DNA from 3 places in the Clostridium sp. CS1-1 genome. Region 1 is predicted to be linked to each of the others. Evidence: riboswitches for the same ligand, from Rfam matches in the RefSeq annotation. Region 1 holds a riboswitch; each other region holds the start of a gene.

Region 1 (3,177 bases):
TGCTGCACCATCAGAGTTATCTATAGTTTTATCTAACATATCAGCAACTTCATCTGAGTTACTTACTCCATTTAATGATATTTCTAACACTAAGTTATTTTTACCACTAACTTTTCTATAATCTAATTGATAATTATATTGACTCTCTTCAGCTCCGGAATTGAAAGGATTTGTAGGCCATTTTTCTAAATAAGGACCATTCCATCCATTAACCCCTGTTATGCTGTTATCACTTGGACTTGTTAAGTAGCACTCCTTATTTGTTTGCCCAATATTAATTATACGAGGCCATTCACCTGTATCTCCATAGTAATGCAATGTTGCTGCTTCCACTGCCTTACAGTCTCCAACCAGCCTGCTAACTTTACTTTTTTCAATTGCTTTAAAAGCATTTGGTGCGACTACCGCTGCTAGTATTGCTATTATTGCTATTACTACTAACAATTCCACCAATGTAAATCCTTTTTTTATTTTAATCTTATTTAACATAATTGCCCCCCAATTTAAATTATCCCAGTTACTTAGCTTAGATTTATTTACATATTCAAAAATTAGTGCATTAAAATTAATGCACTAACTTTCAACTAATATACTTTAAGTACTTTAGAATTAAACTTTTTCGTATGTTAGCTTTATAGCCGCCTTACCTTTACTTGCAAACTTAGAATCCGTAATCACTACCTCTTACCAAAAGCAATAATACCTCGCCATTTTGTTGCCCATCTTCATCAGTCCCCTCGGCTATTAAAGCTTTTTCTGCTTCTGTAGGAACTTTTGAAGCAGTGTCATTGGCGCTCAAGGCTGTTATGCCTATATATACACCAGAGCTAACCGTCTTTCCATTTCTATTTTGATTACTTTGCCATAGATTCCAGTCATATTTACCTCCCCAAGGGGTCTTATCTGGCCATTTATCAAGATATGGACCATTCCAGTTATTCGTGATGGCGTCTTTCTGATTTGTGCTCAAACCTGAATTAGCTAATGCACCATCCTTAGTCATAAACCCTGGATCAATCCCTCTATTTACATCAGGTGGAAAGAACCCCATATCTGAATAGTAAGCTAACGCTGCAGATCTAAGAGCTTTAGCATCTGACTTAGCTCTGGATATCTTTGATTTTTCAATAGCCTTAAAGGCATTAGGCGCTACCACCGCCGCTAGTATAGCTATTATAGCAATCACCACTAACAATTCTACTAAAGTAAATCCTTTTTTATTATACATACTAAATTTCATAATTCCCCTCTTACTGCTTACTTATAAACCAACATTAACTTAACACAACTTGAACTAAGTTAAACGAATGTTAAAAAACTAAGATTTAGTTTTAATACTATTGTTCAGAAATGACTAAATATACTGTAGTTCCTGATGATCTTACAATACCTGTAGTATTAGTTGAGCTTCCACCGTCTAAATCAGCTTCTAATTTTAGTACAGCTGCACTATTCACATTTTCTAACTTTAATGATTTTGTACTACTAGTTAATCCATACGTAGAGGTTCCATCAGCACCACTAACAAAATTATAGTCTCCTCCCCAAGGATCTGTACTCTTCCACTTCTCCATATATGGGCCATTCCAACCTGGGAACCCTGTTGGATCGGTTACGAATCCACTTACAGCGGCACTATTACCTGGCCAACTACCAGTATCTGAATAAAAACTTAATGCTGCTGTCTTAACTGCCCTAAAATCAGACTCTGCTGCTGATACCTTACTCTTTTCAATTGCCTTAAAGGCATTTGGTGCTACCACTGCTGCTAGTATTGCTATTATTGCTATAACTACTAATAATTCTACCAATGTGAAACCTTTTTTTACAGCTTGTTTCATTTTCAATAAAACCCCTTCCTTTCAATAAGAACTTATTTATTATTTATGTAATAAAGATTTTACTGCTAAAATCTCTATTTCCTAATTAAGCAGTTACTAAAATAATTATCGTAAAATATTTTTTATTCATTAGCTATTACTTATTGGAAACTTTGCACTATGTTTACATACCAACAATAAACACTATTAATCATAAAGCATGTTACTTTACTCTCCCAACAATGGAATCACTAAAAGTTAGTAATTAAGTTTATTATATTATTATATTCTTAATAATATATAAACAGGCATGTCCTTAAAACTAATTGTAAAAATTACCATTTTACATTAAAATAAAACCCTATATCCATAAAACTATTACGAATATAGGGGTCGGTTGCATCACTTACTCCATACATGCAAGATGCCCAAATAAAGCATGTACTTCTTTGTTTCCCTTAAACTACTATTTATAATATACTAAATTTATTTTATCATCCATATATTATTAATTCAATATAAATTTACAATTACTGTAATATTAAATTGAAATATTGAGTATAGTCATAAAAATAATGTATCAATAAAATTATAAATACTTTTAACCATGGTATCATAAGTGTCAACAAAAGCCACTAGTAAAATAGTTCTGAAAATGCATTTAATTAATTTGTATTAGTTCTTGACGAAGCATATATAGAAAATAATAAATTTTTTTATTGTCTGAGCGTTAGCGAGTTTAAAAAAATTTATTATTTTCTACATATGCAAGTCTTAGAACTAAACAAATTAATTAACAGCATCGAAGAGCTGTTTTACTAGTGGCTTTTGTTCTATGCTCTTTACAAAGCTAAAAACGCCATGTGCAAAACACATGACGTTTTAATTTAACCTGACTAACTTGTCGTAGACCTCCCACGCACTCTGTAAAAGCGATTTGCACCAAATCAAAGACTTGGGTTCTCTGCTTTTCTTTAAGCGGGAGATCAACGCCAAGTAAGCCATGCATTCGCAGCTCTAAAATTCAGATGGGGTAAAAGAACCCCCATCTGAATTAAGATCTTGCTTCAATCTTAGTACATTCCGTCCATACCCATTCCTGGAGCCCCTGGCATTGGAGCAGCATTCTTTTCTGGAATATCAACTACTGCAGCTTCAGTAGTTAAGAATGTTGCAGCTACTGATGCAGCATTTTGAAGTGCTGATCTTGTAACCTTAGTTGGATCAACGATACCAACTTTTAACATGTTTACATATTTATCATGTAAAGCATCATATCCTACTCCAACTTCACTGTTTCTAACTTTATCAATTATTACTGAACCTTCAACACCAGCATTTGTAGCTATTTGTCTTA
Region 2 (3,177 bases), 1.5 Mb from region 1:
CTAATTGCATTTTTGCTCCCATTAAAATTAGTTATCTTTTCTCCATTAAATATTGCTTCAACATCTCTCAGTCTAGTTTCATCATTCTATTTGATGTAGTGTTATCTTCTTCTCCGAAGATTTCTTTCTATTCTGATACTTGCTCTGAATTTTAAATATAAACTTGGAACAAATATTTCCTCTATATTCTTAACAACTCTATTACCTACATGCAGAATTTATTTTCATAATACATATTCTCCAATTACATCTGATATTATTTGTTTAACTCGACTATCTATTTTATCTTTTTATGTTTATGTAATTTATTAGTATACATATCTTTGTCTGCATTTTTAAAAGTTTCTTCCATTTTGCCAATCGAATTCTCAGTAAAGGCATGTCCAATAGATATTTGAATTGACCATTTTTTATTAACCATATTATAACTTTTAATTAATGAATTAATATTTTTGCAAAGCTCTATTATTCCAGATTTATCAGTATTCCTAACTATAACTACAAATTCATCTCCACCTATTCTTGAAACAGATATATCCTTATTTTCTATAGATAATAACAGGTCTGAGACTATCCTAATAATTTCATCACCTTTACCATGTCCCATAGTATCGTTTATTACCTTAAGGTTGTCTAAATCGCAAACAATTACTCCAACTGGTAAGTTATTTAGAGTATTCAGTTCTTCTATTTGTTTGTCATAAAAGGTTCTATTTTTCAACCCTGTTAAGCTATCATGATAAGTTAAATAATTCAGCTTTTCTTCTAATGCTTTTCTCTTACTAATATCTCTACAAACACCTGCAAATGCTATAAGGTTTCCATTACTATCATATTCTGGTGTAACATAATCTTCTATCCAAATGCAACTACCATTTTTATGAACCCATCTTGATTCAATTGGTTTTGAATAATCTAATTCATTATTCATTTTCTTAATTAAAATTGGGACATCCTCTGGATGTGCAACCTTAAAAACGAACATATAGTCATCATAATTGTTTTGCACCTCATATCCAACTACTTCTTCAATAGCTGGACTAACATAAACAAACTTAGGTTCAGGAACAATTTGAAAACGATATATTATATCCTTTGCATTTTCAAGTACATTTCTTAATTTTTGTTCTCTTTGTTCAATCTTCTTGTATCTTGATATATCAATCATAGAACCATATTTCCTAAGAACTTTTCCACAATCATCCTCTATTATTTTAATTTGTAACTCTATGTATACTAAACTTCCATTCTTATGTGTAAAGAGCATGTCTATATTGTCAACAAATTTCAAATTAAGGTTAGAATGAATTTCCTCATCTTTAATAAAATCAAAAATGCTCCTCCCTATCATTTCATCATGAGGAAATCCCAATATGTTAACTACGTTATGACTTATATCAATAATTGAATTACTGCTATCTAATTCAAACGTAATCTCTTTTTTTATACTATCCCAAATTGAATTGCCCTTCTCTAAACATTCCATGTCAACACCAAATCCTTTAATACTTTATATAATAAAATTTTTGTTAAAAATATAAGCTATAGCACATACCTCAGACTGCTATAGCTTATAACATAATAGTTATACCTATTTGCAACCCGACTATCATAGCATTAAAAACTTTAGACTCGTAGCTTTGCGTCTCCAACTTTCGCTGAATTTGCCATTTAATTGATTTAAAAGTTTTAATTTTAAAAATTTTTCTCTTTCATTTTCTCCATGCTTTACTGACAAACTTTGATTAAATTATGCAGAAAAATAACTTTTCAATAATTTTCTCAATCATTTAGTCTGATTATAGAGTAATTGTATCAATAATTCAAGGCTTCTTTATTCCATACATTCCCCCTTCGGAGATTCACTCATGTCTCTAATCTCCCTATTTTCAAGCCTTCCAGCAGTTTGATGTCAATCCTTATATCAATCTTTTATGGCTTGAATGAAAAGAGGGAAGAAAAAATCCAATAAAAAATCCACATCCCTGGCTTAGTTTATTCCAGAAATGTGGATTCTTTTCCTATGTTTATTCCGTTTTTTTGTCAGAACTTTTTTTTCATTGTAAGGACTCTTTTTTAAGTGTCAGAACTATTTTTGGGGGCTACAATAACTTAGCTAGCAAAAACATAGTCTTCATGCCAAGTGAAGTAAATTTCTCTTCATACTCAGTAACAACATTTCCTTGGAAATCACTCTTATGCAGGTCATAAGTCAAGTACTCCATGCTGAAACCACTCTCTTTAAAATAAACCTGTGAATCCTCAAATAGCTGAGCATCGTCTGTCTTAAACCATATTTCGCTACCTGGTTTCAAAAACTTTTTATACTCTGTTAAAAACTTTGTATGTGTAAGTCTTCTTTTGTTATGTCTTTCCTTCGGCCATGGATTACAAAAGTTTATATAAATTCTACTTACTTCATCCTTATCAAATACTTCTGATATACCAGCTATATTCATAGGGATGACCCTTCCATTTTCTAATTCAGCTTCAACTAATTTCTTTAGAGCATATATTATTACTTCATCTTTTAAATCCACACCTATATAATTTATATTAGGGTTTTGCTCGGCATGAGTTGATATAAACTTTCCTCTTCCACATCCTAGCTCTAAGTATATATCATTATTATTCTTAAATTCCTCATGCCATTTACCCTTATATTCTTTTGGATTTACTATAGTTAAAGGACTTGATTCCATCTCAGGTCTAGCCCACCATTTCTTTCTTAATCTCATGAAATTCCTCCTGATTTACAAATAAAATTCTACATTAATTATATATTTTCTACAAAATAATTATGCAGTTTAAAGTTAATATTGTCAATTATGTACTAAGAATAATTGCACAAAAATTACTGCATAAGGCAAATCGCCATTATGCAGCTTGTTAACCACTACCTGTTCAATTCTTAAATTTAGTTCTAATTTAATTTTATCTACATTAAATATATTTTCTACCAAACTTAATTAAGAATCTTTCCACAAAGAACAAAAATTAACCTTTATTGTCAACTGTTAATTTCCCATTAATTATTACTTACATCATAGCTCCAGCAATTCTTGTCAGCGCATTATATAAAAATGCTGATGGAATTCCTACAATATAATTTACTAATGGAGTTGCAATAAAAATAAGAAGTATTATAAGTTGATACCTGTAAAAAGTATCAGATAT
Region 3 (3,177 bases), 570 kb from region 1:
GTGGAACAGCAGCATTGCATCTAGCACTAGCTTCTCTAAATATAAAGTCAGGAGATGAAGTTATAGTACCTAACTTCACCTTTCCTGCTACATCAAATGTAGTAGAACTTTTAGGAGCTACAACTAGATTTGTAGATATTGAATTAGATTCTTTAGGTATGGATGCAAATAAAATAGAAAGTAGTATTACGGAAAAAACAAAGGCAATAATCCCTGTTCATGAGTTTGGACAGTGTGCAGATATGGATGGAATAATGAAAGTAGCGCAAAAATATAATTTAAAAGTAATAGAGGATGCAGCATGTGCTCTAGGTGCGGAATACAAAAATAAAAAGGCTGGAACTATAGGAGATATAGGATGTTTCAGTCTTCATCCAAGGAAAGCTATAACTACTGGTGAAGGTGGAATTATTGTTACTAACAATGATGAGATTGCTGATAAGCTAAGAATACTTAGAAACCATGGTTTAACTTACATAAATGGAAAACCACAGTTTGTCGATGCCGGTTTTAATTATAGGCTGACAAACATTCAAGGAGCCATTGGTACAGTACAGATGAGAAAATTAGATAAGATTAATGAAGTAAGAGCAAAAGTAGCTAGCAGGTATAATGAATTATTAAGCTCTATTTCTGGAATATCTCTTCCGGTTGAAAAGGACTATGGTAAACATGTGTGGCAAACGTATCATGTACTTTTAAACAAGAAGTTTGATAGAAACTTGGTTATCAAAAAACTAAAAGATAGAGGAATAGAAACAAACTTTGGAGCCTATGCTGTGCATGAGCAGCCATATTATAAAGACAAATATAATTATAATGGTAGTGATTTTAATAATTCAATTTATGCATATGAACAAGGATTGGCATTACCGTTACATAGTGAACTTACACATGAGACTATAACATATATTGTGTCGGAACTGGAGAAGGTTTTGTATCAATTCAATAAAGAAATTTAGTTTAAAGAGGTGAAAGTATGGCATACAAACAATGGAAGAGTGAAGGGAATGGATTACCTAATAAAGAAAGCCTAAGTAAGTGCGGAACCAATGTAATAATTGAAGACGGCGTTAGGATATTTCATCCTGAAAATATTGAAATAGGAGATAACGTATATATAGGACACAATACAATATTAAAGGGATATTATAATTCTAAGCTAATTATAGGCTCTAATACATGGATTGGTCAGAATTGCTTTATACATGGAGCTGGTGGCGTAACTATAGGTGAAAATGTAGGGATAGGACCTATGGTAAAGATTCATGGCGCAAGACATAAAGAACTAGGAATAGATACGCCAATATTATTTTCAGGCTTAGAATTTTTTCCGATAACCATCTGCGATGATTGTAATATAGGAATAGGTGCAGTAATTTTACCAGGAGTAACTATTGGTAAGAGATGTAAAATTGGTGCAAATGCAGTTGTCAATAAAAGTATTCAGGAATATTCAATAGCTGTAGGTGTACCAGCTAAAGTAATAAAAGAAAGAAAATGAAGTATACTATGAATATTCATAATCATATAATTAGTAAAATATTATACAAAGAAATTCCTCAATTGAAATTAACCAATACCTTGTTGAAGTTCCATAATTTTGATGATATAATATTATTGTTTTGGAAACTATGAAAGATTTCTTGTATTTGGTCACTTTAGAAATTTGGAGTTATTAGTGCAACCGGCCAATTAAAGTTATTAAATTTATTTAGAAATTTAATAACTTTAATTGGCCTTTATTTATTTTAGGTATTCTTTATTTCAAGGAGGAGAAAATATGTTAGTTTTAGGCAGGAAGCCAGGAGAATATGTTGTAATAAACGAAAATATTAAAGTAAAAGTTATAAAAAATGAAGTAGGAGGACTGAGGTTAGCTATAGAGGCGCCTAATGATGTTAAGATAGTAAGAGGAGAAATTCTTGATAAGGAAAATAATTCGAATTTTTAAAAATATTCTATTAATAAAAAATATTTAATTTAAAAAAACTATAAAGTTTAAAGTAAACATATCGATAGGATAAATATAAGTAATAGAAAAGTTAAGTAAAAAACTTAAAAATTACTATAAAGTTTTTATTAAGAGAAACGAAAATAAAAGTAAGAAAATTAAATTATGAAATAATCATGGACGATTAATAAACTTATCTAAATTTGCAGGAGGCAAATAAGAGATAGGCTTATTAATCGTCCATTTTTTCGATTCAAGGAGGATGAGAATTATGTTAGTAGTAGGCAGGAAGCCGGGAGAATACATAGTAATTGGAGATAACATAAAAGTTAAAGTTGTAAAGAGTGACAATGGTGATTTAAGACTAGCTGTTGATGCACCTAGGGATATTAAGATTGTTAGGGGCGAAGTTTGGGAAGAGCAGCAGAAAGTGGCTATAAGCAAATAATTTAATATTAAGAACTCAGGAGGAGTTAACTATTCTCGTAATTCAGCAGGATGCTGGAAGGGCAGGATAGTTAACTCCTTTTTTAGTTAAATGATAAGTCAAAAGAAAAAATCAATAAATTTAGTTAGTAAGCTTAAATAGCTTAACTATAAATAAAACAGTGGAAAAGGAAGTCCACTTTAAAATTCAAGGAGGGAAAATATTATGATAATTAATCACAATCTTAATGCTATGGATGCTCACAGAAATATGGGAGTTAACATTGGTGCAGCAGGAAAGTCAATGGAAAAGTTAAGCTCAGGTTTAAGAATTAACAGAGCTGGAGATGACGCAGCTGGACTAGCTATTTCTGAAAAAATGAGAGGACAAATCAGAGGTTTAGATCAAGGATCAAGAAATGCTCAAGATGGTATTTCATTAATACAAACTGCAGAAGGTGCTTTAAATGAAACTCACTCAATTCTTCAAAGAATGAGAGAATTATCAGTTCAATCATCAACTGCAACAAATACATCAGCAGATAGAGCAGCTTTAAATTCTGAATTTACTCAATTAAAATCAGAAATCTCTAGAATAGCAACTCAGACACAATTTAACACTAAAACTCTTATGTCAGGTTCATTTGCAACAACTGGATTGGATTTCCAGGTTGGAGCAAATGCAAATCAAACCATAACATTAAAAATAAATGATATGAGAGCTTCAGGTACTACATTAGGTTTATCAGCTTCATCTATCTCTACTTCAACAAATGCACAAACAGCAATTACTTCTG

What was found. A riboswitch is a leader RNA that binds a small molecule or an ion and turns the genes downstream of it on or off. The one in region 1 is predicted to bind cyclic di-GMP.
Region 2: it holds a riboswitch for cyclic di-GMP, as region 1 does, so the genes downstream of both, AC0N0V_RS04675 (sensor domain-containing diguanylate cyclase) here and AC0N0V_RS21710 (type II secretion system protein GspG) in region 1, are expected to answer to the same signal.
Region 3: it holds a riboswitch for cyclic di-GMP, as region 1 does, so the genes downstream of both, AC0N0V_RS18845 (carbon storage regulator) here and AC0N0V_RS21710 (type II secretion system protein GspG) in region 1, are expected to answer to the same signal.

What each region holds. Positions count from the first base shown of each region.
Region 1 is NZ_CM148680.1:4,574,395-4,577,571, forward strand. It holds gene AC0N0V_RS21700 (prepilin-type N-terminal cleavage/methylation domain-containing protein) at 1-489, opposite strand, end outside; gene AC0N0V_RS21705 (prepilin-type N-terminal cleavage/methylation domain-containing protein) at 662-1,240, opposite strand; gene AC0N0V_RS21710 (type II secretion system protein GspG) at 1,338-1,841, opposite strand; cyclic di-GMP riboswitch class II at 2,203-2,286, opposite strand; gene groL (chaperonin GroEL) at 2,894-3,177, opposite strand, start outside.
Region 2 is NZ_CM148680.1:1,041,433-1,044,609, reverse strand. It holds gene AC0N0V_RS04675 (sensor domain-containing diguanylate cyclase) at 278-1,486, opposite strand; cyclic di-GMP riboswitch class I at 1,594-1,679, opposite strand; gene trmB (tRNA (guanosine(46)-N7)-methyltransferase TrmB) at 2,103-2,738, opposite strand; gene AC0N0V_RS04665 (site-2 protease family protein) at 3,040-3,177, opposite strand, start outside.
Region 3 is NZ_CM148680.1:4,003,322-4,006,498, reverse strand. It holds gene AC0N0V_RS18855 (DegT/DnrJ/EryC1/StrS family aminotransferase) at 1-962, shown strand, start outside; gene AC0N0V_RS18850 (acyltransferase) at 980-1,504, shown strand; cyclic di-GMP riboswitch class II at 1,619-1,702, shown strand; gene AC0N0V_RS18845 (carbon storage regulator) at 1,784-1,954, shown strand; gene AC0N0V_RS18840 (carbon storage regulator) at 2,226-2,402, shown strand; gene AC0N0V_RS18835 (flagellin N-terminal helical domain-containing protein) at 2,607-3,177, shown strand, end outside.